DNA from 3 places in the Thermoanaerobacterium xylanolyticum LX-11 genome. Region 2 is predicted to be linked to each of the others. Evidence: riboswitches for the same ligand, from Rfam matches in the RefSeq annotation. Region 2 holds a riboswitch; each other region holds the start of a gene.
What was found. A riboswitch is a leader RNA that binds a small molecule or an ion and turns the genes downstream of it on or off. The one in region 2 is predicted to bind fluoride.
Positions count from the first base shown of each region.

Region 1 (5,709 bases), 560 kb from region 2:
CCATTTTTTTATCGTACAAGCTGCGTGATAATTCATAAAGATGAGTGACAAAAAATATCTTTACTTTAACTTCCAGTAATGCACTTATTATCTGTCTTGAAATCTCTGAGCCTTCCCTTTCATTTGTAGCTGCAAATGATTCATTAAAAAGTATCATGGAATTTTGCTTTATATTATCAACAATATCACTCATCCTGCTTAATTCTTCGTCTAATTTACCGCTGTTCATTTCTTCATCTTCTTCTCTTTTAAAATGTGTAAATAATCCAATACATATATTTGATGAAAATTTCTCTGCTCCCACAAACATGCCAGACTGCATCATTAACTGCGCCAGGCCAATGCTTCTTAAAAATGTCGTTTTTCCCCCTTGGTTAGCACCTGTTATGACGAAAAGATCTTTTCTGTCAGCATTCAAATCATTTGACACTACTTTCTTTTTCATCGTCAGAGACAAGCTTATATCATATAAACCCGAATAAGAGTGTCTTCTATTCTCTGCAGATAAAGGCACAGGAAAGCATATAGGTTCACCTATTTTAGTAAGTTCTTCATACAGATTAATGCATCCTACATAAAAGGCTAATTCTGTTTTAAGCATTTTAAAAAAGCCATTAATGTGATCTGCAGACTGCGCTAAAGCATTTGCTGCAAGATTTATGCCTCTATCTTTTAATTCTGATAAAGCCTTCATGCCACTTTCATCCCGATCGGCAATGTAAAAAGTAAAAGCCGAAGCCTTTTTGGAAAAAATCTTTTCAATTAAACTCTGTTTGATTTCATTAGGCCTTCTGAGAATGTAATTAATCCCTTTATTACCTTTTCCCAATTCCGCACTTATCAATACTCCATTTTCAAATTTCAATTCTTTTAAATGTGTTTTTACAGTTTCAATGTACTCATCATTTAATTCTTTTTGTAGCATTGAAAATAATGATTTAAAACCTTCTGATTCAAATTTGTGAAAATGTTCTTCCGCAATCTTTCTCAATTTAATAAGCATATCAACATACATGTACATAAGCTCAATTGAGCTATGCAAAATTGACGATGGATAGCTGCTAAAAATGCTCCAAAAATTTTTTTTCTCATTTTCCAATGTTTCTACCGCAATGTCATAAATGCTTCTTATTATAGAGGGATATTTTAGACAATCTTTGAGAATATCCTGACGATAAATTATCTCATTTACATCATTTATACTTGTTAGAATGACTTTATAAGCTACATCGTACAAAAACTCATCACCTTGTGCCATAGCATCAAAAACCGCATTCAATCCCAAATCCTGTACCAATATTTGTTCATTCCATGGCAATTCCTGTTTCATATCAAAATCGCGATTTTTGTACAGCAAAAATGTCTTCATCTGTTTACACGCTCCTTAATATGCTCATAGGTAAGTCTGTATTTTTCCGCAATTGTAATGGCATAAGACAAACCATCAGCAGGCTTTCTTACAACCTTATAGGTTCTAAGCGATGGATTATCAGGTACGACCGTACTAACTACACTTACAGTCTTTTCGTTATAAGTGGATAATTCATCTATAAATGTAACCCAAACACAAAGCAAATCCAGATCTATAATTCTATCCATTACCTTTTTGCTGAGAAAAATAGCATCTTCCAGAGTAGTAGAAGTAAATATTTCATTCAGTATAACAATGCTATCTGACGTAGCTTTTGAGAGAATATCATAAATCCTAATCAATTCATCTTCTAATTTTCCGTGGAGTTCATTTACATTTTCTTCTCTTTCAAAGTGTGTAAAGATATTGTCATATAAAAATAGCCGCGCTTTATATCCTGGAACAGGGCATCCAATGCTGGCAAGATAATGAACTTGTCCAAATGTCCTGGCAAATGTCGTTTTACCACCTTGATTAGGCCCAGATACAACAAAGATTCTCTCATTGCCACTTAAGTAAAAATCGTTTGTGACGACTGTCGATTTATTAGAAATAAGTTTATTAGCTAATGCCAAATCAAAGCACCCATAGTCAAAAACTTCTTTTGATTGGCTTTCAACCTGTGGATAACAAAATTTCAATCCTACATCTTTAAACTTTGAAATAAATTCCAAATATGACATGTAAAACTGTACCTCACGTTCAAATGTACCGATTTTATCATCTATAAAATGGCTATTTTTAATGCAGTAATCATCAAGCTCCTCAAATATTTTTTTATAAAGTTGGGCTACCAAATCTAAAATTTTTGCTTCCACGTGATTCATATCATCGTACTCTGAAAACTTCTTCCTATAATCTTTTACCTCTCCTTCTTTAAACTTTTTAAAGGTTTCTTCCACAATGTTACTATAATTTATCTCTGATTCGTATTTGCTTACTTTTATACTGTTTCCTCTTATGAGTATGCTGTACTTTACAGATGATAAGTCCTCTTCAAGTTTTTTTGTCGCTTCATTCAAAGATACAAAAGAATTACTATTAACATAATTTAAAATGTATTCTCGAAATGCAATAAAGCCAGTAGAATTTAAATCTATATGTGTTAAATCATTAGCAAAAGAAACTACAGCATCAACATATAAATTAACTGCATCTAAAAACCATCTTTCCTTTTGATATTTATAATAAATCTTATCAATCTTTTTTAAAGCTTCCCTCATATGCTGAAATTTTTCAGAAAAAGATTTTACAGACATAAAAAGCGAATTGTTTTCTAATTCTTTCATTATTTCTTGGCGATATACGATTGTTTCTTTGTTAATAGGCGATTTATAAAAAAACGGTTTAAGGTTATATTCGTTTCTACCGAATGTTATTGCATCTATTATTTGATCAATGTTCAAATCTTTAAAAAATACTGGTTCATTTAATAAATCAACGTTTGTAATATCTTCAGCATTTATAAACAATATACTTTGAAACGCCATTTGTTACACCTCCTGAACTAATTAAAGTAGCAAAATAATATAAAAAGCCGATAGCTATCTACATTATTTGTAGAAGCCATCAGCTTTTCAGCAAATTAAATGAGGGAGCTTCATCCTCTTCTTTTATTGTCAAGTATATTATATCATTTTATTCATCAATATGGAAGAACTTTTTTGATCAATATACTATCCTTTCATTAATCTTGATACAGTGTTGTTGACAGGTATCTTTCACCTGTATCGGGAAGCAATACGACTATCGTCTTGCCTTTATTTTCTGGCCTCTTTGCAATCTGAGTCGCTGCAAATGCGGCTGCACCTGATGATATTCCAACTAATAATCCTTCAGATTTTGCCAATGCTCTTGACGTCTCAAATGCCTCATTATTCTTAACCTGGTATATCTCATCAATGATTTCTCTATTCAAGACATCAGGTACAAATCCCGCGCCTATACCTTGTATCTTATGTGGACCAGGTCTTCCACCAGATAGAACTGGAGAATCAGCAGGCTCAACTGCTACAATCTTTACATCAGGTTTCCTTGATTTTAAAACCTCACCAACGCCTGTAATTGTCCCACCTGTGCCAATGCCTGCAACAAATATATCCACATTGCCATCAGTGTCTCTCCATATTTCTTCTGCTGTTGTCTTTCTATGTATTTCTGGATTGACAGGGTTTTTGAACTGTTGCGGTATAAATGCATTTCCGTACTGCTTTGCCAGCTCCTCAGCCTTTTTTACAGCTCCAGACATGCCTTCCGCCCCTGGAGTCAAAACTATTTCAGCACCAAGCGCTTTAAGCAAATTTCTTCTTTCAATGCTCATAGTCTCAGGCATAGTCAATATTAATCTGTATTTCTTAGCCGCTGCAACAAAAGCCAGCGCTATTCCTGTATTGCCACTGGTTGGCTCAATAATAACAGTGTCTTTGTTTATAAGCCCCTTTTCTTCTGCATCTTTAATCATAGCATATCCGATTCTGTCCTTTACGCTGCTTAATGGATTAAAGTACTCTAATTTTGCTATAAGCCTTGCTTCAAGATTATTTTCTTTATTGTAGTTTGATAATTCCAATAGCGGCGTATTGCCTATTAAATCCGTAAGGTTTTTTGCAATCTTTGCCATTATATCCTCTCCTTTAAATTATACTATTCCGATTGGATTTTATGTAATAATTATATAGCAAAAAAAGCCTTTTGTAAATAACATTTTTAAACTTATTATACATTAAATATAAAAAATAACCGCATTAGCGGTTAAGCATAAATAAAAATATTAAGCTTCATATCCTGCGTCAATAATCGCTTTTTTCATGTCATCTATAGTAACTTTTTTAGGATCGTATGTTACAGTTGCATTGGCCTTATCCAAGTCTACTGTCGCTTTTGACACTCCATCAAGACCTTTTAATGCTTTCTCTACAGTCATTTTGCAATGGTTGCATGACATGCCTCTCACATCAATCGTTGTAGTCTCACCTTTTGAACCAAACAAACCCATATTTAAATTCTCCTTTCATATACTCATAAGGGGTATCACCTATAAATAGTTTAATTTAACTACAGTTTAAAGTCAATTACTTCATGACACGTTTTTTTCTACTTTAATTTTCGTCTTAGAAGTCATTACCCGCAGTGAATACATTGGAACTTTTAATTTAAAATTCTTATATGTATTATCACCCATCATTATATCTACAAAGTATGATAGCACATTAGGAAAATATCTTACTGATTTTTCTATGAAATCCATGTTATTGTAAGTAAATTGCGCTAATCTATATGCCCAACCAACATCTGGCACAACTTCTCTATTGAGTCTAATAGTGTATTCATCCAATCCACATTCTCCACTGAAATGCTTTTTTAGAACATCAAATGATATGTCTGCAGTAAGCAAAGCATTGTATATTCCTTCGCCTGTAAATGGATCAGCAAGCCTTGTAGCATCTCCAATCAATATTATTTTATCGTTGTTAAATACACCATCGCTCCCATCAGGAAACGACAACTGATGCCCGTAAATTTTGCAGTCTTTTATATTTCCGTCCACATTTTCCTCTATCATTTTAGATAGCATTTCTTTTATGTCTGAAACTTTGTTTAAAAAAGTCCCGACACCAATAGACAATCTGTCACCTTTGGGGAATACCCATCCATACCCATATCTTATTGCATTGAAATCTACCACAACTTTCCCTTTTAATCCATCGATTAAGCTATTATCCACGTATACTTCACCTTCAAGTGCTATGCCTTTTTTGCCATTTATTAAGTTTGCTTTATGTGCCACATTGCTGTTTATTCCATCTGCACCTACTAAAACCTTTGTCTCATATTCACCCCTGTCTGTCACAACGACAAGTCCCTTATCATGCTGATAAAAGTCATAAAATAATTCACCATCATATATTTCACACCCATGATAAGCTGCTTTATCTATTAAATATTTATCAAATTTAGTCCTATCTACTTGGTATATTATGGGCTCACCAGTCTGCAAAGCTATTGTTCTATCATTAGGAAATCTAAAAATGATTTCATTTGTAATATCTTCTACGCATTGGCTTATATCAATATCTAATAATTTGTAACACCTTTTAGTTATTCCGCCACCGCAGGCTTTGTACCTCGGAAAAACATGCTTTTCTATCAACAATACCTTATATCCTTCTTTAGACAGCTTTCTTCCTAATGTAGATCCTGCAGGTCCTCCACCAACAATAATTACATCATACATTTCTTTCACCTCTAAATTCAATTATAATTGCAAAACATACTAAATAAAAGCCACAAATTGGATT
Region 1 covers NC_015555.1:618,285-623,993, reverse strand. The annotation lists gene THEXY_RS03100 (MutS-related protein) at 1-1,369, opposite strand, end outside; gene THEXY_RS03095 (MutS-related protein) at 1,366-2,901, opposite strand; fluoride riboswitch at 2,965-3,028, opposite strand; gene cysK (cysteine synthase A) at 3,099-4,031, opposite strand; gene THEXY_RS03085 (copper ion binding protein) at 4,182-4,406, opposite strand; gene THEXY_RS03080 (geranylgeranyl reductase family protein) at 4,488-5,645, opposite strand.
Region 1: another riboswitch for fluoride. It lies ahead of THEXY_RS03095 (MutS-related protein); the one in region 2 lies ahead of crcB (fluoride efflux transporter CrcB).

Region 2 (20,121 bases):
TCGTTGTCGTCGGATGAAAATGTTAAGCTTCTTGTTTCAAAAGAAATTACTGTTTTGGATCCTAATAAATTCCCGATAGATGATAATTTGCTTTTGCGATTGAAAGAATTAAATGTAAAAAACGTAATAGCTGTTCCACTCATATCTAAAGATAAGGCTGTGGGAATCTTAAACATATTAACAACTTCAAGGCTTGCCAATGATATAAGCTTGTTGAGATCTGTTGCTGATAGTGTGTCTGTTGCCATAGAAAATGCAAATCTATATGACGACATGAGGAATTGGTACTTTAGGACCATCGATGCTTTGGCTCATGCTGTTGAGGCAAAGGATAAGTATACTAAAGGGCATTCGCTTAGAGTTTCGAAGTACGCTGCAATTATAGCCGAAAGCATGGGACTGCCAAAAGATGAGATAGAAAAGATAAGAATTGCTGGTTTGCTGCATGATATAGGAAAGATAGGAGTGGCTGACAGTATACTTACCAAACCTGGAAAACTTACAAGTGAGGAGTACGACAAAATAAAACAACATCCAAAAATATCCAGAAAAATATTAGAACCAATTGGACTATCTAAGGATATAATAGATGGAATTGAAAAGCACCACGAAAGATATGATGGGAAAGGATATCCGTTTGGGCTTAATGACGACAATATACCGCTGATTGCTGCGATACTGTGTGTGGCGGATTCATTCGACGCTATGACATCTGATAGATCGTATAGGAAAGGTATTTCCTTTGACGAGGCTGTAAATGAATTGTTGAAATACAAAGGCACACAGTTTAATCCGAGGGTGGTTGACAGCGTAATATCTATTTACATGAGGGATAGAAAAAAGATGGAGAGGATTAAAATAGAAACGGAAATAGCAAACTAAAAGGATATAGAAAAGTATCCTTTTTTTTGTTACAATTAAGTAAATGAGGTGTTTTTTTATGTACCAATCACTGTACAGAAAGTATAGGCCCAAAAGTTTTTGTGAAGTTTTGGGGCAAAATCATATTGTCAGAACTTTAAAAAATCAGATAAAAAGCGGACGAATAGGACATGCATACCTTTTTTGCGGTACAAGAGGTACAGGCAAGACAAGTGTTGCGAAGATTTTTGCAAAAGCTGTTAATTGTCCTAATAGCGTAGATGGGGAGCCCTGCAACAAATGTCAGATATGCGAGTCTGCTAATAACAATTCTCTAATGGACATAATAGAGATAGATGCGGCGTCGAATAACAGCGTTGATGATGTGAGAGAATTGAGGGACAACATCATATATGCTCCATCTTCATGTAAGTACAAGGTGTACATTATAGATGAAGTCCATATGCTATCTGGCAGTGCCTTTAATGCCCTTTTAAAAACACTTGAAGAGCCTCCACAGCATGCGATATTTATTTTAGCTACAACTGAGCCAAACAAGATACCTGCAACTATTTTGTCAAGGTGTCAAAGGTTTGACTTTAAAAGGATATCATCGAAAGTCATTTCACAGAATATAAAGAAAATAGCTGAAGACAGCCAAATAAATATAGACGGTAAAGCAATTGCACTGATTGCCAAGCATGGAAATGGTTCTATGAGGGATGCTATAAGCATACTTGAGCAGTGTGCTTCATACAGCGATGTTTTAACGTATGATGATGTGTGCGATATACTCGGCACTGTAAATGATGATACGTTGTTTGCTTTAGTGAATAGTTTAAACGATAGAGATGGAAAAGAAATCATAAAACAGATAGATAAGTTGATGCTTTACGGCATAGACGTAAATAATTTGGTGAAAGCTCTGTTATCTTTTTTGAGAGATGTGATTGTATACAAAACATGTGGTGATGAGTCAGAAGAGATATTAGAAACAGAGATAAATGATGTAATCGAGAAGGCATCTTTATTTGATATGGCGTTTTTATCAAATGCGTTAGAGAAATTGATAGATCTTCAGGGGAAAATAAGATATGCTCAATCTCCCAGAATAATGCTGGAGATAACATTGCTTAAGCTTATAAATCCGGAAATCTCACCTGATATAGACAGCATATTAGATAGACTAAATAAGTTGGAGAATGTGATTAAAAGCGGTAAGATGATGCCGTTTGTAGAGAAGGATATTGTCGCTAATGATAAAACTTTAAAATCTGAAGGGGTTTTTGATGATGTAGTGATAAAAAAAGAAGCGAAAAAAACTGATGATATAGTTGATAAAGTAGATAAGAACATTGAGATAAATGTAAATGAAGTTTTCAAAAAACTGTTAAGTATGATAATGAAAGACAGGCCGATGATTTTTTCTTTTTTAAGCTTAGGCAAACCGTATTTGAAAGATGGCAATTTTGTGATAGAATATCCAAAGGAGCATGTGTTTTATAAAGAAGAACTTAATAAAATCGAAAATAAAGATTACATCAAAGATGTTATTAAAAGACTGACAGGTAATGATTACAACATAGTTTTTGCTATAGAAGAAAAAAATGAAGATGAACAGTTAATTGAGGCAGTAAAAAAATATTTTGGCGATGTAGAAATAATAGATTGATTAATCACTACTAAGTCAAAATTAGCATATAAATAAGAGAGAATACAAAATTAATTAGGAGGTATTTGGATGGCTAAAGGAGGATTTCCTGGCGGTTTTAACATGAACAACATGATAAAGCAAGCGCAGCAGATGCAGGAGCAAATGAAGAAAATGCAGGAGGAGCTTGAAAACAAGACGGTTGAGGAGTCTGCAGGCGGTGGAGCTGTAAAGGTAGTGGCAAATGGCAGAAAGGAACTTATAAGTATAAAGATCGATCCGGATGTCGTTGACAAAGACGATGTAGAGATGCTGGAGGATCTTGTATTGGCTGCAGTAAATCAAGCTTTAAGAAGTGCTGAAAAGATGATTGCAGAAGAGATGGGAAAAATAACAGGAGGTTTCAACATACCTGGCTTGTTCTGAGGTGAGTTAATTAATGAACGTATATTCGAGGTCATTGTCAAGGCTTATTGATGAATTATCAAGACTCCCCGGCATTGGACGCAAGACAGCTCAGAGACTGGCGTTTTACATCTTAGATATGCCTTTAGATGATGTTGTCAATTTGTCTAATGCTATTTTAGAAGCAAAGAACAATTTAAGATACTGTAAAAAGTGCTATAACTTTACTGACAGTGAGCTTTGCAGTATATGCAGTGACGAGACGAGGGATACACATACCATATGTGTAGTTTCCGATCCTAAAGACGTAGTAGCGATGGAAAAGACGAGGGAATATCGAGGATTATACCATGTACTTCACGGTGCAATATCGCCTATGGATGGAATAGGGCCAGAGGATATAAAGATAAAAGAGCTGTTGGAGAGGATAAAAGATGCTGAAATCAATGAAATAATATTAGCTACAAATCCAGATATAGAAGGCGAGGCAACTGCCATGTACATTGCAAAGCTGATAAAACCTTTTGGAATAAAGGTAACAAGAATTGCACACGGTGTACCAGTAGGCGGTGACCTCGAATACACAGATTCTGTAACACTGTCCAGAGCTTTAGAAGGCAGAAGGGAAATGTAAATTAAAGTTTACTGAAAATTAATTTGACATAAAATTTGTTTGGATTATAATATAATTAAGACTGGTGAAGGAGCTCACCATTAAATGCGATGATGCTAATGGCTCCTATTGGGTATACTACCTGATAGGAGTATATTTATTACTTAAAATGAAAATGGAAGGGTGATTTTCATGGAATACATCTATATAGGAGTAGGCGGCTTTTTTGGGGCAATATTAAGATATTTAATTTCTACTTATTATCAAAGTATATTGCATACTGTATTTCCTATTGAGACATTTTTTATAAATATTTTTGGGTCATTTTTGCTGAGCTATATTTCAAATTTAACCCTGGAAGAATTTAATATAAATTTCAATATAAGACTTGCTATTACGACAGGATTTATAGGTGCCTTCACTACATTTTCTACGTTCACTAAAGAGACTATGGATCTACTGAGAAATGGGAGAATCGCAGTTGCAGTAACGTATGTCCTTCTGTCAATACTTATAGGATTTATTATGTCTTTTATGGGATTTGAGTTAGGAGATAAGACAGCAAAAATAATTAAAGGGCGTGAAGAAAATTGATGCTAAATATGCTGTTAGTAGGCTTTGGAGGAGTTTTGGGAGCAATATTAAGGTATGAAATATCCAGACACATAAAAGAGAGTAGGGAATTTGTAGTGCCATTAGAAACATTTATCATAAACGTAACAGGTGCCTTATTATTAAGTTTTTTATCAAGTCCTAAGCTTATCCATCTATTTGATAATGATGTAAAATTGTTTATCATGACAGGATTTATAGGTGCTTTTACTACATATTCTACCTTTTCTCATGAGACAATAGATCTTTTTCGAAAAAAACATTATATACATGCATTTTTGTATTCATCTGTTACTGTCGTTGTTGGACTTATTGGCGCTTTTTTAGGATACTATATTGGAAGTTTGTTTTAAATAATGTATTATAGAAGTATAGAAGGAGGGAGGTATGAGATTTTGATATTAGACTATTTTAGATTGCTTTCAGCGTTATCGCTATCATTAGATGTGATGGAAAAAAGAAATTTTGGACATGCGAGAAAAGTTGCCTATGTTGGCATAAGACTGGCACGAAATATTGGCGTTAAAAACGACGAAGAATATAAGATCTTTTATTCTGCCTTTTTACACGATATAGGAAAAAGCGATATAGTTGAGGACATTAACCATGATAGCACATGGAAGCATTCGTTAAAAGGAAGCGAATTTGTAAAAGAAATGCCGAAAGGGGATGAGTTTTCTGAAATCATCAAGTATCATCATGAAAATTGGGATGGAAGTGGGTATTTCCATCTTAGTGGAAACTCCATTCCTTTAGAAGCACAGATAATATATTTAGCAGATCAATTTGACATAAGGTACAGCATTATATCCAAGAAACTCAATGAGTACGATACAAGGGAAAACATAAAGAAATGGCTTGATTTAGAATCCGGAAAGGCGTTTAATCCACTATTGGTAAGTGTGTTTAAAGATCTAATGAAACAAGAAAAGTTTTGGCTGGATTATGAAAATTATAATCAGTTTGATGTCTTAAAACCGTACATAAAAAATGAAATTATGGTGCTCGGAATAGATGCTCTTGAGAATATCGCTGAAGTTTTTTCAAAAATAATTGATAACAAAAGCCACTTTACGTACAACCATTCAAAAGGCATTTCTGAAATTGCTCATAAAGCAGCTACAATTTCTGGATACGATCAAATTACAGTTCAAAAGGTTAAGATATCAGGTCTTTTGCATGATTTGGGCAAGTTGGCCATACCAAATGAAATATTGGACAAGCCAGGAAAGCTTACCGAAAAAGAATTTATGACGATAAAGTCACATACATACTTTACTAAAATAATACTACGTGAGATAGGAGGAATTGATGATATAGCTGAATGGGCTGCAAATCATCATGAGAAATTGGATGGCTCAGGGTATCCAGAAGGACTTACTGGAGAAGACCTTGATGGAATTTCAAGGCTTATGGCTGTTTGCGATATATACCAAGCACTGACAGAAGATAGACCTTATAGAAAAGGTGTGTCACATATTGAAGCAATCGATGTGATCTATAAATTGGTCAAGCAAAATAAGGTAGATGGGAAATCGCTGGAGATAATAAGAGAAATACAAAAAGTGAACAAATAAGTATACTCATCCATATAACTGTCAATAATATGGATGAGGAGGTATTATATGGGCACGCTATATAAAATTTTTAGGGAGATATCAGCTACAAAAGAAGAAACAAATGATGAAAATGATGCTTTGATAGATGAAGTGAAAAACACCATGAGACAGTTAAAAGATGCGGAAATGTATTTTCAAAGTGTTACAGATCCTGACTTAATTGATCAAGCTATTTACAACATAGAGTCATTGAGAAAGAAGTATACTTATTTACTTAAAAAAGCTAAAGAAAACGGTGTGAATTTTGATAATTTCAATTCGCTTATATCATAATTTGTCCCCCTCTTAATATAATAATCATAGGATGTATTAAGGGGGAATTTTTATGAATTTAAGCATTGAATACAATATAATAATAGCATATGTAGTGGGACTTTTTTTATTATACATACTTGGGTGGTTATTGGTTGTACCGAGAAAATTTCTTATAAGGCTTATTTTAAATGGAGTAGTAGGAGCATTAGTCTTATTTTTTATAAATATTGCTGGAAAGACATTTGGAATATATGTCGGCATAAATCCTATAACAGCTTTAGTTGTAGGCTTTTTAGGCATACCTGGAGTGATTTTGCTTATTGTGCTGCAGTATATCGTGTAATATAAATTTCCAAATAATTATAAGTGTAAATAATCTCCTTAATAGAAATAATAAAAAAGGTAATATTTTATTAAGGAGGTTACAAAGATGACTGTAAAAAGCGATATCGAAAAGGCTGTTGCTGCAGCACAGTCTGCACTTGGAACGTACGCGCAGTTTGCCAGTGCGACAGATGATCCAGCAGCTAAGCAGATGTTTCAGCAGATGCAGCAAGATATGCAAAGACACGTAAATATGCTAAACAATAGGTTGAATTATATAAATTCAAATAACAAATTGAATCAACAGCAGCAGGCTACACAGCAAGTGCAAAATATACTTTCAAATAAAAAATGAGTATTTGAGGCATCTATTGATGCCTCAAAAATTTTACATAAAATTAACATAAAACGAGAAAAAATAAAGCATTTATAAGATAATTAGATATAAAATGAATTATTGGCTGTAATTTGGGCAATAGGAGCATTGCAATATAAATAATAAATGTGGTATATTAATAAGGCACAGATTATTCGACTATATATATTGATTCTAAAATTATTTACCACAAAATACCAAATAGAAAGCAGTTGACAGAGAGAAGATAATGTGGTAATATAGACGATGTCGCGATAAGCGGCGAGGGAAATGAACCTTGAAAACCGAACAGTGAGATATGCGAGCAAAGGATATAAACATGAGAGTTTGATCCTGGCTCAGGACGAACGCTGGCGGCGTGCCTAACACATGCAAGTCGAGCGATCCGGCACTCAACTAAGCGCTTACAGAAAAAAAGACAGCAAAGAGAAAAGAAAGCAGAAAAAGAGAGAAATAAGAGTAAACGCGGAGTTGAGTGCCGGATAGCGGCGGACGGGTGAGTAACGCGTGGACAATCTACCCTGTAGACTGGGATAACACCCCGAAAGGGGTGCTAATACCGGATAATGTCAAGTAATGGCATCATTGCTTGAAGAAAGGAGAAATCCGCTATAGGATGAGTCCGCGTCCCATTAGCTAGTTGGCGGGGTAAAAGCCCACCAAGGCGACGATGGGTAGCCGGCCTGAGAGGGTGAACGGCCACACTGGAACTGAGACACGGTCCAGACTCCTACGGGAGGCAGCAGTGGGGAATATTGTGCAATGGGGGAAACCCTGACACAGCGACGCCGCGTGAGCGAAGAAGGCCTTCGGGTCGTAAAGCTCAATAGTATGGGAAGATAATGACGGTACCATACGAAAGCCCCGGCTAACTACGTGCCAGCAGCCGCGGTAATACGTAGGGGGCGAGCGTTGTCCGGAATTACTGGGCGTAAAGAGCACGTAGGCGGCTATAAAAGTCAGATGTGAAAAACCTGGGCTCAACCGAGGGTATGCATCTGAAACTAAATAGCTTGAGTCAAGGAGAGGAGAGCGGAATTCCTGGTGTAGCGGTGAAATGCGTAGAGATCAGGAAGAATACCAGTGGCGAAAGCGGCTCTCTGGACTTGAACTGACGCTGAGGTGCGAAAGCGTGGGGAGCAAACAGGATTAGATACCCTGGTAGTCCACGCCGTAAACGATGGATACTAGGTGTGGGTTAGTATAATCCGTGCCGGAGTTAACGCAATAAGTATCCCGCCTGGGGAGTACGGCCGCAAGGTTGAAACTCAAAGGAATTGACGGGGGCCCGCACAAGCAGCGGAGCATGTGGTTTAATTCGAAGCAACGCGAAGAACCTTACCAGGGCTTGACATCCACAGAATCCGGTAGAAATACCGGAGTGCCTCGAAAGAGGAGCTGTGAGACAGGTGGTGCATGGTTGTCGTCAGCTCGTGTCGTGAGATGTTGGGTTAAGTCCCGCAACGAGCGCAACCCCTGTTGGTAGTTACCAGCGTAAAGACGGGGACTCTACCGAGACTGCCGTGGATAACACGGAGGAAGGCGGGGATGACGTCAAATCATCATGCCCTTTATGCCCTGGGCTACACACGTGCTACAATGGCCTGAACAGAGGGCAGCGAAGGAGCGATCCGGAGCGAATCCCAGAAAACAGGTCCCAGTTCAGATTGCAGGCTGCAACCCGCCTGCATGAAGACGGAGTTGCTAGTAATCGCGGATCAGCATGCCGCGGTGAATACGTTCCCGGGCCTTGTACACACCGCCCGTCACACCACGAGAGTTTACAACACCCGAAGTCAGTGACCTAACCGCAAGGAAGGAGCTGCCGAAGGTGGGGTAAATGATTGGGGTGAAGTCGTAACAAGGTAGCCGTATCGGAAGGTGCGGCTGGATCACCTCCTTTCTAAGGAGCAATCCTACAATAAAGAAAAGAAAGAGTATTTATTTTAAGAGCGAACATATAGCGGAGTGTTCGTAAATGTGTCCGATGAATGAAGCGAGTGAAGCGTGCGAGCGTGAAGGACCACGCGAGAGGCACTACGACAGGACGTCGTTAAGTGCCGTTAGCGAAACGAGCGAAAAGAATCGAAGACACATAGAACACGGAGCCTATGTGAGCGATAAAATAAATACGATATCTCACTGTTCAGTTTTGAGGGTTTAAGCCCTCAGAGAAGTGAACCTTGAAAACTGCACAATGCAAATATGGGTAACGAAGAAAAACGAGGAAACAATAGGTCAAGTTAGAAAGGGCGTATGGTGGATGCCCAGGCACTTAGAGCCGAAGAAGGACGCAGCAAGCGGCGAAACGCTCCGGGGAGTCGCAAGCAGACGCAGATCCGGAGATCTCCGAATGGGGAAACCCGCTTAAGGTAATACTTAAGCATCCCATGGTGAACACATAGCCATGAGGAAGGGACACCGCGTGAACTGAAACATCTAAGTAGCGCGAGGAAAAGAAAGAAAAAGTCGATTTCCTGAGTAGTGGCGAGCGAAAAGGAAAGAGCCCAAACCCGGCACTCAATTAGAATTGTTAAAAAAGCAAAAATAGAGAAATAGCAGTTCTAATTGAGTGCCGGGGGTTTAGGACCACAAGAAGGTATAAAAAAGCGAAGCCGAACAGACCTGGGAAGGCAGGCCAAAGAAGGTGAAAGCCCTGTAGGCGAAAGCTTCAAATACCGAGTGGGATCCAGAGTACCACAGGATAGGCAACCCGGTGGGAAGACGGGAGGACCATCTCCCAAGGCTAAATACTCCTAAGTGACCGATAGCGCATAGTACCGTGAGGGAAAGGTGAAAAGAACCCCGGGAGGGGAGTGAAAGAGAACCTGAAACCATATGTCCACAAGCAGTGGAAGTCCGGCACTCAACTGAACATGTTAGAGAGAAGAAAAAAGAACTAGCGTGTCCAGTTGAGAGCCGGACGACCACGTACTTTTTGTAGAACGGACCGGCGAGTTATAGATATGCAGCGAGGTTAAGCGAAAGCGGAGCCGAAGCGAAAGCGAGTCTTAAAAGGGCGAAAGTTGCATATCATAGACCCGAAACCGTGCGACCTACCCATGATCAGGGTGAAGCCGGAGTAAGATCTGGTGGAGGCCCGAACCACGTTGACGTTGAAAAGTCATGGGATGAATTGTGGGTAGCGGAGAAATTCCAATCGAGCTCGGAGATAGCTGGTTCTCCCCGAAATAGCTTTAGGGCTAGCCTCAGGGGGAAGGAAATATGGAGGTAGAGCACTGAATGGACTAGGGGCCAAAGAGGTTACCGAACCCTATCAAACTCCGAATGCCATATTGAGACCCTGGGAGTCAGACTACGAGTGATAAGATCCGTGGTCAAAAGGGAAAGAGCCCAGACCGACAGCTAAGGTCCCAAAGAGCATGTTAAGTGGAAAAGGAAGTAGGATTTCCAAGACAACCAGGATGTTGGCTTAGAAGCAGCCATACATTCAAAGAGTGCGTAATAGCTCACTGGTCGAGAAATCCCGCGCCGAAAATAAACGGGGCTAAAACATGCCACCGAAGCTACGGATTCTAAAGAAAGAATGGTAGGGGAGCGTACTGTACAGGACGAAGGACAAGCGAAAGCGAATCTGGACAGTACAGTAGAGAGAATGCCGGTATAAGTAACGAGAGTAAGGCGAGAAACCTTACCGTCGAAAGCCTAAGGATTCCTGGGGAAGGATAATCCGCCCAGGGTAAGTCGGGACCTAAGCCGAGGCGAAAGCGTAGGCGATGGAGAACCGGTAATAAATCCGGTACCACCGAAATCCGTCAAAAGAGAAGCAAGGACGCAGCGAGATAAGAAAAGCGTGCGGTTGGTAGAGCACGTCCAAGCAGCGACGAAAAGAGCTTTGAGTGAAGTACCAAAGCTCATAAGAGCTGTGAAGGGGAGCCGAAAGGCGAAGTTTCGAAGGGGCTGCCAAGAAAAGTTGCTATCGAGGATAAGGTGCCCGTACCATAAACCGACACAGGTAGGCGAGGAGAGAATCCAAAGACGAGCGGGAGAACCCTCATTAAGGAACTCGGCAAAAAGACTCCGTAACTTCGGGAGAAGGAGTGCCGAAAGGCCGCAGAGAAGAGGCCCAAGCGACTGTTTACCAAAAACACAGGTTTCTGCTAAGTCGAAAGACGAAGTATAGGAGCTGACGCCTGCCCGGTGCTGGAAGGTTAAGGGGAAGGGTCATCCGGCACTCAACTATACCTATTAGGAGTGAAAGAAATGTATTATGTCTATATAATAAAGAATGAAGATGGAGGCATATATACAGGCTATTCAGAGAATATAAAGAAAAGAGTAGAAGCTCATAATAAAGGACTAAACAAATACACAAAAGGGCATAAATGGGAACTAATCTACTATGAAGCATATAAAGCAAAAGAAGATGCCCAAAAGAGAGAAAAGCAATTAAAAAATCTCATAATGCAAGAAGATGGTTAAAAGAAAGAATAGCCAAAAGCATAAACTCTTAGTAGATAGAGTTGAGTGCCGGAGAAGCTCTGAACTTAAGCCCCAGTAAACGGCGGCCGTAACTATAACGGTCCTAAGGTAGCGAAATTCCTTGTCGGGTAAGTTCCGACCTGCACGAAAGGCGTAACGACTTGGGCGCTGTCTTGAAGGGGGACCCGGTGAAATTGTAGTACTCGTGAAGATGCGAGTTACCCGCGACAGGACAGAAAGACCCCATGGAGCTTTACTGCAGCTTGTCACTGAATTTTAGTAATATCTGTACAGAATAGGTGGGAGGCAGAGAAATATGGGCGCCAGCCTATATGGAGCCAACGTTGGGATACCACCCTGATATTACCGAAATTCTAACATAGGAGCCGTAAACCGGCATATGGACACTGACAGGCGGGCAGTTTGACTGGGGCGGTCGCCTCCTAAAAAGTAACGGAGGCGTCCAAAGGTTACCTCAGCGCGGAAGGAAATCGCGCGAAAGAGTGCAAAGGCAGAAGGTAGCCTAACTGCGAGAAAGACAATTCGAGCAGGGACGAAAGTCGGGCTTAGTGATCCGGCGGTAGAGAATGGGATTGCCGTCGCTCAACGGATAAAAGCTACCCTGGGGATAACAGGCTGATCTCCCCCAAGAGTCCACATCGACGGGGAGGTTTGGCACCTCGATGTCGGCTCATCGCATCCTGGGGCTGAAGTAGGTCCCAAGGGTTGGGCTGTTCGCCCATTAAAGCGGTACGCGAGCTGGGTTCAGAACGTCGTGAGACAGTTCGGTCCCTATCCGTCGCGGGCGCAGGAAATTTGAGAGGATCTGCCCTTAGTACGAGAGGACCGGGGTGGACAAACCGATGGTGTACCAGTTGCAAAGCCATTTGCACAGCTGGGTAGCCAAGTTTGGAAGGGATAAACGCTGAAAGCATCTAAGCGTGAAACCCACCTCAAGATAAGATTTCCCATCTGGCACTCAACTATACTTACTGAAGGGAAAAAGCACTATGTACAAATGTTAGGGAATAAAATAGATTACAGTAGGTAGAGTTGAGTGCCAGAGTAAGACACCTTGAAGAAGACGAGGTAGATAGGCCGGAGGTGTAAGAGTAGAAATACTTTCAGCTGACCGGTACTAATAAGTCGAGGACTTGACCTTTAGCATTGTGCAGTATTCAAAGTTCATTTAAGAAAAATGAACGAAAGATTTCCGGTGGCAATAGCGGAGGTTAAAAACCCGTTCCCATACCGAACACGGAAGTGAAGCCCTCCAGCGCCGATGGTACTGATTACTCGGGAGAGTAGGTCGCTGCCGGATAATATATTCCTCAGTAGCTCAATGGTGGAGCAACCGGCTGTTAACCGGTAGGTTGTAGGTTCGAGCCCTACCTGAGGAGCCATTTTTGTATTTAAAAAAGAATATTTTGCGGATGTGGCTCAGTGGTAGAGCATCGGCTTCCCAAGCCGAGGATCGCGGGTTCGAATCCCGTCATCCGCTCCAATGATATCAAGATTCCAGTCAACGGGGTCTTTTTTATTTTATCTTATTTGTTCATTCTTTTCTATTAAGTATTTTTCCGAAAAATATTATTGAAGAGAGCGATTAATTTTGTTTTCATAATATACTTGGCGAACGCAGTCAGTACGTTAAAAGCCGTCATAACGCATAGACAACTTTAGCCGATCTAACGTAATGAGCCAGCAGTATATAGAAAAAACAATTTGTGAACGGTGATAATTTTTTTCAAATGTGCCTTTTTAACAAGACCTGCAAAAACTTTAATTTCATGTCTTAAAAAACGCGGGACAAAATATAATGTTATTAGAAATGTGTATTTAGGGGGATTTTATTATGGATGTTTACGATGTTTCACTGATACCTTTGATAATAGGTTTGGTAGAGGTAGTAAAACAAATTGGCTTACCTAAAAAATATTCAGCATTGATTTCGTTAATATTTGGAATAGCTTTAGGAATACTTTACATAGCTCCCGGTGATATTTTAAAAGGCATTCTGTTGGGTACTGCTATGGGGCTTGGGGCATCTGGCCTTTATAGCACCACAAAAAATACAGTAGAGGCCATAAAAAAATAACTACAAAAGGTGTATGGGTGTTTCATACACCTTTTTTCTATTGATTTTTGCTTTGCTTTTGTATAACCTATCTATAAGCGGCTTAATTTATTTATTAAAGGAGATGTTTTTATGTTTAGTGGTAAAGTTGTCGTTGTTACAGGTGGGTCTGGAGGCATTGGTTCATCTATATGTAAAGAAGTATCGAAATTAGGCGGATGTGTGGCAATTCATTACAATACAGATTACGATAGTGCATGTAGTTTAAAGAATCATATAAAAAGTAACTTAGGATATGCAGATGTATTTAAAGCAGACATCAGAAATAGAGAAGAAGTAGAAACGATGATGAAAGAAGTAGTTGAGAGATTTGGGCGCATAGATTACTTGGTCAATAATGCTGGTGTTTCACAAATTAAGCCTTTTATGGATGTATCAGTAGAAGATTGGAGATACATGATGGATGTGAATTTAAATGGCATGTTTAATTGTACACAAAGCGCTTTAAAGTATATGCTAAAAAGTAAAAAAGGTGCTATTGTGAATGTTTCATCAATGTGGGGAATATACGGTGCATCTTGTGAAGTGCCATATTCTGCTTCAAAGGGTGCTATTATAGCTTTTACAAAAGCATTAGCAAAAGAATTAGGACCATCAAATATAAGAGTTAATTGTGTTGCACCTGGTGTAATCGAAACAGACATGAATAAAAGCTTGTCAGATGATACACTTAAATATCTGTCGACAAGAACTTCTCTTGAAAGACTTGGGATGCCAGATGAAGTCGCTAAGGCAGTGGTTTTTTTGCTATCTGATCAATCTTCCTTTATAACAGGTCAAGTATTGACTGTAGATGGAGGCTTTGTGTAAAGTTGGCTTCTAACGTTTACATACCTTTTTAACCCTCTTGACTTATGGAATTAAAAGGATTATAATTTTAATTGTTAGCAGCCGTTTATATAGAGTGCTAATACTACTGATGTATCTTCACATTTAACTCACATTGTACTTTGATTGCAACACGATTATAAATTCTAATTGTTAAACAAAAACTAAATATTGACGAAGGGGGAATTCGAATGAAAGCATTATTGCTGGCAGGAGGATTAGGTACAAGGCTAAGACCTCTGACGAATTTTCTTCCTAAACCTATGGTACCTATAATGGGTAGACCATTATTAGAATCTACCATTTTAAGACTTAAAAATCAAGGCGTAGACGAGGTTGTAATAAGCACATGCTATAAATCTAATCATATTGAGAATTATTTTAAAAATGGTGAAAAATTAGGGGTAAAAGTTTCATTCATCAAAGAAGACATACCATTGGGTACAGGTGGGGCTATAAAAAATGCTGAAGAATTTTTCAATGATACTTTCTTAATACTAAATTCAGATATTATATGTGATATCGATATTAGAAGTCTTGTGGAGTATCACAAGTCAAAAAAAGCATTAGCTACTATTGCAATGACTAAAGTAGAGGATCCATCGCAATACGGTGTAATAGAGTATGACGATAATGATTACATTACAGCGTTTAAAGAAAAACCAAAACCATACGAGACTAATTCAAAATGGATAAATGCGGGAATATACGTATTTGAACCGCAGCTATTAAATGAAATCCCTAAAGATGAAGTGGTTTCAATAGAAAGGGATACATATCCAAAACTTTTATCGAAAGGTTATAAAATGGCTGCGTATAGGTATGACGGATATTGGATAGACATAGGAACAATTGAGAAGTACAAAAAAGTCCACTTTGACATATTGAAAAAATATTGCAAATATGTTGATGTAAGCCATCACGATATTAAACATAGAAAAAACATAATCGATAATTCAGTAAAAATTGTTGAGCCTGTTTTTATAGGAAGTAACGTCAAAATAGATGCTAAAGCAGAGATAGGTCCGTATGCGATTATAGGTGATAATACGCATATAGGTTCTAACAGCATTATAAGGCACAGCGTTTTATGGGACAATGTCAAAGTTAAAGGAAATGTAAATTTGATAAATGCTGTTGTGGCTTCAAATAGCGTGGTAGATGGCATGAGGAAAATTGAAGATGAAGTTTATGCAAATGGTATTAACGATTATGCTGTAAGTTGATGGAGGTGTTATGAATGGTAAAGAATAAAGAAATAAACATTGCATTTTTGAGTACATTTCCACCGAGAGAATGTGGAATAGCTACATTTACACAGGATTTGGTAAATGAGCTTAAAGATATTAAAATTATAAATGAACCAAAAGTGATTGCGATAGACGATAAAGAATATGATTATGGTGATGATGTTATTTATAGGCTTAAGCAGCACGACCGAAATAGCTATTTAGAACTTGCAAATAAATTAAATGATTTATTAATTGATTTGTTAGTAATCGAGCATGAATATGGTATTTACGGCGGTGAGTGGGGCGAATATATTTTGGATCTTGTAGACAATTTAAAAGTGCCTTATGTCGTAACTCTTCATACGATATTGTCTAACCCACTTGATAAGCAAAAGCACATTTTAAAAGAATTGTGTACAAAGAGCAAAAGAGTTGTTACTATGGCCAAAAACACAATTCCACTTCTTGTCAATTTATATGGTGTTGATGAAAGAAAAATCGTAGTATTGCCTCACGGAGTTCCAAATCTGCCAACGCTGTCCGGCGATAGTTTGAGAAAGAAATACAACATTGATGCAGGAAAATTCGTCGTAAGCACATTTGGACTGATAAGTCCTGGAAAAGGGTTAGAATACGGCATAGAAGCTATAGCGAAGGTTAAGGAGAAACATCCTGATATATTGTACCTTATACTCGGACAGACACATCCCAATATAGTCAGGTCAGATGGTGAAGTTTACAGAGATTTTCTTGTAAGGAAGGTAAATGAGCTAAATCTAAACGACAATGTAAAGTTTGTCAATAAATATCTGACAAAAAGGGAGATCGTCGAATACTTAAAGCTTTCTGATGTATATTTGACGCCATACATTGGCAGGGAACAAGCGGTTAGTGGAACATTGGCATACGCTGCAGGCTTAGGAAAATTAGTTGTATCAACTCCATATAAATACGCTGAAGAAATTTTAAGCGATGGAAGGGGACTGTTGGCGGAATTTAAAAATCCTGATTCTATAGCAAATTGCATAAGTTTTGCCATAGAAAATCCCCACGAAAAGCAAATCATGGAGGAGAAGATAAAAGTTTATGGAAAAACGATGATGTGGGACAACGTTGCATTAGAATATGTTGAATTGTTCTTGAGAATATTTGAAGATTTAGAGGATGATGCGAAAGAAGCAGTATAAACAAGGAGGGACGTATTGTGGACGGCAAAAAAATGTTTAACCATTTGTTTATACTGACAGATGATACAGGTATAATGCAGCACTCTGTTGGCTCTGTCCCTAATCCTAAATATGGTTATACGACTGATGACAATGGAAGGGCTTTGATAGCCTGTACAATGATGTACGAAAAGTACAAAGATGATGTGTTTATTGACCTTATTAAAAAATACTTGTCATTTTTGATGTACGCGCAAGAAGACGACGGCCGTTTTAGAAATTTCATGTCTTTTGATAGGAAATTTATTGATGAAGATTTTTCAGAAGATTGTTTTGGCAGGTGCATTTGGGCTTTAGGGTATTTAATAAATGCAGATATTGATGAAAGGGTAAAGTTGCCTGCATATAAGATGATTGAGAAATCATTGCCTTTAGTAGATATTCTAAATTACATCAGAGGTAAAGCATACACCTTAATAGGTTTATACTATGTTTACAATTCTTTTAAGAATTTAGATAAAGATTTTGTCAGAAAAAAGATGGATAAATTGGCGTACGATATCATCGAGGAGTACAAAAAAAATTCAAATGAAGATTGGCAGTGGTTTGAAGATGTAGTGTCGTACGATAATGGAATCATTCCATTATCGCTTCTAAAGTATTTTTCAATCGTTAAAGACGAGGAAATTCTGGATGTCGCTTTAAAAACAGTTGATTTTCTGGATAGTGTTTGCTTTAAAAATGGCTATTTTAAAGCTGTTGGATGCAAAGGATGGTATAGAAAGGGCAAAAACATTGCAGAATATGATGAGCAGCCTGTAGAAGCGTATACAATGGCTCTCATGTATATAGATGCTTATAAATTGACAGGCGATGAAAAATACAAAAAAAGAGCCATAGACTGTGACAAATGGTTTTACGGAAAAAACTCAAAAGGATTAAGCTTATACGACGAAGATAGTGGAGGCTGCAGCGATGGTATAACAGAAGATGGTGTAAATAGCAATGAAGGAGCTGAAAGCCTTGTATCGATTATGATATCCCACTGTGCAATCGATCAATTGAAATAGCTATTCAATTGACTTAAGCAATTTTATTTCTTCTTCGTTTAATTCCCGCCATTCCCCTTCTTTTAAATTTTCATCTAATTTTAATTTACCTATTGAAAGCCTTTTTAAGTAGATGACTTTTGAGTCTATCGCTTCAAACATTCTTTTTATTTGATGATATTTTCCCTCTCTGATTGAAATATATACTTTTGAGATATTGCCTGAAGATATTATTTCCAGAGTTGCAGGCATAGTCTTGTAACCATCGTCTAATAATATGCCTTCTGAAAACAAAGATGCGTCATCTTCGTCGATAAATCCTAAAACTTCTGCATAGTATTTTTTAAAGACGTGTTTTTTTGGCGATAAAAGTTTATGTGACAGTTCTCCATCATTTGTGATTAAAAGCAATCCTTCTGTGTCTTTGTCAAGTCTTCCTGCTGGAAAAACCTTTCTTGATTTTATATGGTGTGGCAAAAGGTCTACAACGGTTCTTTCCGACGGGTCATATGTTGCACAAATGACGCCTTTCGGTTTGTTCATCATTATATATATGTATTCTTTGTATGAGACTTTTTCGTTTCTAAATGTGATAACGTCTTTGTCAGGTTGTACTGTAAAACCAGGGTCATCGATTATTACATCATTTATTGCAACAAGGCATTCTTTTATAAAATTTTTAATTTCTTTCCTTGAACCATATCCCATATTTGATAAAAGCTTATCTATTCTCATCTTCGACATTTTAGTTTCCTCCTAAACAATATAACTTACTTCTTAGTTAATTATATCCCAAAAATATAAAAATTGTATCGAAAATGTGACATATATCATATTTTTTGTGCTTTACTGATGATACAATTAAAATGATGTTTCAAGATAATAAATTTTCTGAAGTGTATACAGTATATTGACTACAAAGAACAAAATGGCTATAATAAAACTATAATAAATAATTAGGGGGAATAAAGATGATTAGTGAATGGCGCGGGTTTCAGGAGGGCAAGTGGCAAAAGACTATTGATGTTCAAGATTTTATACAAAAAAATTATACGTTATACGAAGGCGATGATAGTTTTTTAGAGGGACCTACAGAAAAGACTATTAAGCTTTGGAATAAGGTTCTTGAATTAATGAAAGAAGAATTGAAAAAAGGTGTATTAGATATTGATACAAAAACTGTATCGTCTATAACATCTCACGATGCGGGATATATAGACAAAGATCTTGAAGAAATAGTTGGATTGCAGACAGACAAACCTCTTAAAAGAGCTATAATGCCTTACGGTGGCATAAGGATGGTCAAAAAAGCTTGTGAGGCTTATGGATATAAAGTCGACCCAAAAGTAGAAGAGATATTTACGAAATACAGAAAGACCCACAATGATGGCGTGTTTGATGCATATACTCCGGAAATAAGGGCAGCAAGACATGCTGGTATAATAACGGGTCTTCCTGATGCGTATGGCAGAGGAAGAATAATAGGCGATTACAGGAGAGTTGCACTTTATGGAATAGACAGACTCATCGAAGAAAAGGAAAAAGAAAAGCTTGAGCTTGATTACGATGAATTTGATGAAGCAACTATCCGCTTGAGAGAAGAACTGACAGAACAGATTAAAGCATTAAATGAAATGAAGGAAATGGCATTAAAGTATGGATACGACATATCAAGACCTGCTAAAAACGCAAAAGAAGCTGTGCAGTGGACTTACTTTGCCTTCCTTGCTGCTATAAAGGAACAAAACGGTGCTGCTATGTCGCTTGGAAGAGTATCTACTTTTCTTGACATATACATTGAAAGAGATCTGAAAGAAGGAACATTGACAGAGAAGCAGGCGCAAGAATTGATGGATCACTTTGTTATGAAGCTTAGAATGGTGAGGTTCTTAAGGACCCCTGATTACAATGAGTTGTTTAGCGGTGATCCTGTTTGGGTCACAGAATCAATTGGTGGTGTAGGTGTAGACGGAAGACCTCTTGTTACTAAAAATTCATTTAGGATATTAAACACATTGTATAATTTAGGTCCTGCACCTGAGCCGAATTTAACAGTTTTATGGTCTAAAAATCTTCCTGAAAACTTTAAAAGATTCTGTGCCAAGGTATCAATAGATACCAGCTCTATTCAATATGAAAATGATGACTTAATGAGGCCAATATACAATGATGACTACAGTATTGCTTGCTGTGTGTCAGCCATGAAGACGGGGGAACAGATGCAATTTTTTGGAGCAAGAGCGAATCTGGCGAAGGCGTTGCTGTACGCTATAAATGGTGGCGTCGATGAAAGGTATAAAACACAAGTGGCACCAAAATTTAATCCCATAAAGTCTGAATATTTAGATTTCGATGAGGTAATGGAAGCATACGACAACATGCTGGAGTGGCTTGCAAAAGTGTATGTAAAAGCTATGAATATAATACACTATATGCATGATAAATACGCTTATGAGAGGTCTCTTATGGCTTTGCATGATAGAGATATCGTGAGGACGATGGCTTTTGGAATCGCAGGTCTTTCTGTTGCGGCAGATTCTTTAAGTGCCA
Region 2 covers NC_015555.1:53,171-73,291, forward strand. The annotation lists gene THEXY_RS00255 (HD domain-containing phosphohydrolase) at 1-882, shown strand, start outside; gene dnaX (DNA polymerase III subunit gamma/tau) at 941-2,533, shown strand; gene THEXY_RS00265 (YbaB/EbfC family nucleoid-associated protein) at 2,603-2,938, shown strand; gene recR (recombination mediator RecR) at 2,952-3,551, shown strand; fluoride riboswitch at 3,606-3,666, shown strand; gene crcB (fluoride efflux transporter CrcB) at 3,723-4,124, shown strand; gene crcB (fluoride efflux transporter CrcB) at 4,124-4,495, shown strand; gene THEXY_RS00285 (HD-GYP domain-containing protein) at 4,538-5,719, shown strand; gene THEXY_RS00290 (DUF2508 family protein) at 5,768-6,034, shown strand; gene THEXY_RS00295 (pro-sigmaK processing inhibitor BofA family protein) at 6,087-6,359, shown strand; gene THEXY_RS00300 (DUF1657 domain-containing protein) at 6,447-6,695, shown strand; rRNA gene THEXY_RS00305 (16S ribosomal RNA) at 7,032-8,619, shown strand; rRNA gene THEXY_RS00310 (23S ribosomal RNA) at 8,953-12,321, shown strand; rRNA gene rrf (5S ribosomal RNA) at 12,372-12,480, shown strand; tRNA gene THEXY_RS00320 (tRNA-Asn) at 12,488-12,562, shown strand; tRNA gene THEXY_RS00325 (tRNA-Gly) at 12,589-12,663, shown strand; gene THEXY_RS00330 (hypothetical protein) at 13,015-13,257, shown strand; gene ymfI (elongation factor P 5-aminopentanone reductase) at 13,369-14,106, shown strand; gene THEXY_RS00340 (nucleotidyltransferase family protein) at 14,316-15,350, shown strand; gene THEXY_RS00345 (glycosyltransferase family 4 protein) at 15,365-16,543, shown strand; gene THEXY_RS00350 (glycoside hydrolase family protein) at 16,561-17,592, shown strand; gene THEXY_RS00355 (pseudouridine synthase) at 17,593-18,315, opposite strand; gene pflB (formate C-acetyltransferase) at 18,543-20,121, shown strand, end outside.

Region 3 (5,740 bases), 560 kb from region 2:
AACATAGAAAATCCTGTAACAGCACTGAATACACCAAACGCCTTGCCTCGCTCAGAAATATACGTAATATCGGTAATTACAGACCTCATCGTAGTTTCTTGCATACTTGTAATAAATCCCCATATAAGCATTGAAACGATAGCCAAAACTGGCATATTTGAAAAGACCATGAAAGTCATCAAAAAGGTCGATATTGGAAGCACTGCTAACGACAAAAAACCTTTCTTGTCATAAAATTTTCCAATGAATACTGCACTTACTCCATCTACCGCCATTGCTAATGCGTACAAAAGTGGAATAGCATCTTGGCTTAACACTTTATGACTCAAAAAATGATATGAAATAATCGGATAATTAGCAAATCCGAGCATTGCAAAAAATATAAAAAGCATGTAATATAAATACTGCCTTGAAAAGTTTTTATTCAACAAATCTACATTTTTAGATGCATTTTTTGTATTTTTCTCCAATTCTGCAGGATTAGTGACTTTGCTTCGAGCGTATATTACAAATATAACAGTAAGTATTGCTGGAATCCACATCAAAATAAAGCCCGTCTTATAACTACCAGCAAAAGATATAACAAAAGTAAAAATCAAAGGTCCTATAATACCACCAATTTGATCAAGCAACTCATGTAATCCAAAACCTAATCCAGTTCCTATTTTTTTACTTACATGTGATAAAATAGTATCTTTTCCTGGACTTCTTATTGCTTTTCCGGTTCGCTCCAATATTATTAACAGCGCTGCTATTGGCCATTTACCTGTAATAGCTAAAAGAGGTACAGAAATAAGCATTCCATATCCTAATATCGTCCAAAGCCATGGTTTTGATGTCTTATCTATAGCATATCCTACTGGTATTCTAATAGCAGACGCCAAAAATTCACCAATACCCGTAACAATGCCAACGATTAGTGCATTTGCACCTAACAACTTCAAATATGGACCATACACACTTCTTGCACCTTCATAAGTTATATCTCCAAATGCACTAACTATACCAAGTAGAAGTATAACACTAATTGCCACTTTTTTATCTTTATCATCAATTTTCATCATATCAAATCCTTTTTGCTGTGGTCCTTTTTTTATTGCTCTTCTCGCTAATTATTTTAATTAATAAATTAGACCAAAATGGCTAACAACAGTCATTAATTAATGATGCTGTTAGCCATCCTTTCTAAACTCTATAGTTATTTCCTTAAATTATAAAATATATCTTTTCCTTTAAATACAGCGCTATCTCCCAATAACTCTTCAATCCTTAAAAGCTGATTGTACTTAGCTATTCTTTCAGTCCTACATGGAGCACCGCTTTTTATCTGTCCAGCATTTACTGCTACTGCTACATCTGCCATTGTTGTATCTTCTGTTTCACCTGAGCGGTGGGAAATAACAGTAGTATAGTTAGCTTTCTGAGCCATTTGTATTGTATCCAATGTCTCTGATAAAGTGCCTATTTGATTCAACTTAATTAAAATAGAATTGGCAATATTTTTCTCTATACCCTCTTTAAATATCTCTGGATTTGTAACAAAAATATCATCACCTACTAATTGAATCTTGCCACCAAGCTGAGACGTAAGCAATGCCCATCCATCCCAATCATCCTCTGCAAGTCCATCTTCAATGGACACAATAGGATATTTATTAATCCATTCTGAATAGAGATCAATCAACTCACTTGATGTACGACTTACTTTTTCACCTTCAAATACATATTTTCCATCAATATAAAACTCAGACGCAGCAGGGTCAATCGCTATAGCTACATCTTCTCCTGGTCTGTAATCTGTTTTTTCTATTGCCTCGATTAAAAGTTTCAATGCATCTTCATTTGTCGAAAGATTCGGAGCAAACCCACCTTCATCACCTACAGATGTGCTAAAGCCCCTGCTTTTTAAAACATTTTTTAAAGTTTGATAAACTTCTGAGCACATTCTCAATGCAGTCGAAAAACTATCTGCACCAATAGGAACAATCATAAACTCCTGGACATCAACAGTATTGTCTGCATGTTTTCCTCCATTTAATATATTCATCATTGGCATCGGCAGTTCGTACGAATTTGTGCCTCCAATATACTTAAAAAGCGGTATATTTAAATAATTCGATGCTGCCTTAGCCACTGCCAACGATACACCTAAAATTGCATTCGCACCAAGCTTTGACTTGTTTTTTGTGCCATCTAATGAAATAAGCAAATGATCTATTTTTCTTTGTTCAAATACATCCATATCAGTAATCTCTTTTGCAATAATGTTGTTGACATTGTCAACTACATTTTTAACACCTTTGCCATGATATCTCTTTTTGTCATTTTCCCTTAATTCTACGGCTTCTTTTGTACCTGTAGAAGCTCCAGAAGGAACGGCTGCCCTTCCTATAATACCATTTTCCAATATAACGTCAACTTCTACTGTAGGATTCCCTCTTGAATCTAAAATTTCCCTTGCTTTTACTGAAGTAATTCGTGGCATAATATGTATCCTCCTTTAGATAATTTTAAATTTATAATAATAAAAGCTGATAACTCCTATACTTATATAGAAGCCATCAGCTAAAATTAGCAATTAAGGTGAGCTTCATCACCTAATAAAATTATTTACTTTTAACTATAATTTTCTAACTATAGTTTAAACAAATTAATTGTAGAAGTCAATATCTTTTTAGGATGATTGCCTAATTTTTGGCAATTATATCATTTAATTTGCTTTTCAATTCGTAAATATTTTTCAACATATTTAGATACAAATCTTTTTCTTTTTGAAAGCTATCTTTGTCAAGTTCATAATTAGTTTTTGTTTTAGCAAGAAGTTTTTTAACCGTTTCAAACATAGATTGCAATTTTGAATTCATATCCTTTTCAAATTCACTAAAACTTTCTTCAATTCTTCTTAACAAATCATATCTTATACGGCCTAAATTTCTATCAATATCTACATGAATCCTGCTTACAATACCATTTAATATAATCTTGCCAGCAATTTTTTTGGGCAAGAAATAAGTAAAAATTACCGGATCGATTTCCAATGCATCTACATCATATCCTATTTTGTACGTAAATTTACTTTCTGATGTAATTCCATCTCTGCACTTAAAATATTCTAAATCTATACCAAACAACTCATTTGCCACAGATTTTATTTCATCAATGACTTCATTAATCCTTGAAAAATAATTTGATAATGCCACATTATACTGTTTCTCAATATCCCTTTCAATTTCCATTTTTATTATTTCAAATTCTTCTACTATTGTTTTTTCAACATATTCCTCAAGTTCTCGTTTCTGATCAATTCTACTTAATTTTAAAATGCTGTTATAATGTTCTTTTGTTCTTTCTGAAACTCTCAAGCTTAAATATTGTTTATATTCCTCGACTTTCTCATCAAAATTTTGTAAAATATTTTTCATGTCGCCTTGAAATAATAAATATATTTCATTTTTATTTTTCTCAACTTTTCTAATAAAGTTTTCAAAGGCTTTTATATTAGATTCTAAATGTTCTAAAGGAATTTGTTTTAATTTTATGCTGCTTTCAATAAAAGTTTGGCACATTGAAATGATCCGATCAATATTTTTAGCATAACTTTCAAGCAATACTTTTTCTTTTTCTGTCATTAGAAAATTTTGTAAGTCAACTTCAAGCTTTTTTGCTCTACTCTTTTCAATTGCTTCATTATCTTTCGAAATTTTGCCTTCTAACGCCAATTTAGCAGAAATTGGATATATAATAATATTATCATGCTTCGTAATTTCTTTTATAATATTTTCATTAAATTTAATTATCTCATCTAATTCTATTTCACTTACATAGTCAATTTTGTTTAAAACAAAAAATATCTTGTTGACATTCTCTGATATTTGAGACAAAAACTCTTTTTCCAATTCACTTATAGGAGGATCCACCGAAAGTAAAAAAATCACAGCATCAGCTTTATTTATATAACCATATGCGACATCTGTATTATGCTTGTATACCGATCCAATACCAGGTGTGTCTATAATTACTACATCATTGCTTACAAACTCAAAAGGATATCCTATATGTATCTCTTTGACTTTTTTTATGTTTTTAGGATTGTTCTTCTCTGTGCAGTATAAATCCAATTCTTTTACATCAATATTATCAATCCTACCATCTTCGTACAGTACTTTTGCCCATACTTCAATACTATATTGAACTTTTGTTATAACAGATGTTAAGGGAACGACTCCTGTAGGAAGCATATCAATTCCCAATATATAATTGGTGAATGTCGATTTTCCTCTTTTAAATTGTCCTAACACTACAAGATAAAAGACATTACTGCTAAATTTATCTTTAATATCTGATATAGCATCTTCTATTGCTTCAACACTTATATCTTTTGATATACTTTCTACTTTTTCAAATATTTCATCTAATTTTTTCCTCATACTACTATATCGCTCCTTCATTGGATTACATCCATATTGTAAATTTGAAATTCAGGTATTGACATACCTGAATTTCAAATTTTATATAGCCACTACATATTATTTTACAATAAGAACAGAACATTTTGCATGCCTTGCTATGTTTTCTGCAACGTTTCCAATAATATACCTTTTTACACCGCTATTACCTTTTTCACCCACAACTATCAAGTCACATCCATGTTTTTCTGCAAAGCGGATTACTGAATCCACAGGATGACCTGTTATCACTTCTGTAAATACTTTTATCCCTTTTTCATTAGCCAATTTCCTTGCATTTCCAAGTATCTTCCCATAATATAATTTTGCTGAATTTAAAGCCTCATCTACTTCGTCTTTTGAATTTACAAATTCCGGAATATTAGCAACCGATATCAAATATGCTTCACTATTATTTATTTGCGCTAATTCTAAAACAAATTCATATGCTTTATTTGCATATTCCGACCCATCATACGCAAGTAAAATTTTTTTAAACATTCTAAATCTTCCTTTCTATATCATAATCTTGCGGTCTGTAAAATTTTTCTGCAATTAATGTAGGTACAATTGCACTTAAAATAACTACAGTAACAAGAATAGTGTACTGATTACTTGTTATTATTTTATGAGTTAATCCAAACATTGCTGATATTGTTCCAAAAGTAAGACCTGTAGACATTAGAAGAGTTGTATACATTCCTTCTTGTTTTGAAAATTTAAATACCATAGTAGTTGGTTTTACCGCTATATATTTTGTTGCAATTTTAATTAAAAGTAATATAACAATCAAAAGAATATTTACTATTACACCATGAAGAGAGACGTATAATCCCGCTTTTATAAAGTAAAAAGGTGTAAAAATAGCAAATGCTATTGATCTCATACGGAATAATAAATTCTTTTCTTTTACAAAAAAACCTGATACCATTAATCCAAGTATATATGCCGGAAGAACAGCTTCACTATTTGCCATAGAGGCTAATCCACCTGTTAAAAATAGAAAGAAAAATAGATATTTTATTTCTAATTGCCCTACTTTATTGCCATATACTGCAAAGAATTTTTTTGTAGCAGAGGGCATAAATACAGCTACTACTACTGTAATAACTACAAATAACAACATCCACTTGTTATAGTTTGCAAAAAGTATCCCAAGCACTAAAACTGTACCAAGATCATTGATAAAACAAGCAGCTAAAATAATTTTCCCAAGTTCCGTTTCATTAAGTCCACTTTCCACCATTACAGCATACACAACTGCAACAGAAGTTGTTGAAAGAGCAATGCCAGCA
Region 3 covers NC_015555.1:624,775-630,514, reverse strand. The annotation lists gene THEXY_RS03125 (MFS transporter) at 1-1,064, opposite strand, end outside; gene eno (phosphopyruvate hydratase) at 1,199-2,485, opposite strand; fluoride riboswitch at 2,546-2,607, opposite strand; gene THEXY_RS03115 (dynamin family protein) at 2,688-4,427, opposite strand; gene THEXY_RS03110 (universal stress protein) at 4,527-4,946, opposite strand; gene THEXY_RS03105 (cation:proton antiporter) at 4,948-5,740, opposite strand, start outside.
Region 3: another riboswitch for fluoride. It lies ahead of eno (phosphopyruvate hydratase); the one in region 2 lies ahead of crcB (fluoride efflux transporter CrcB).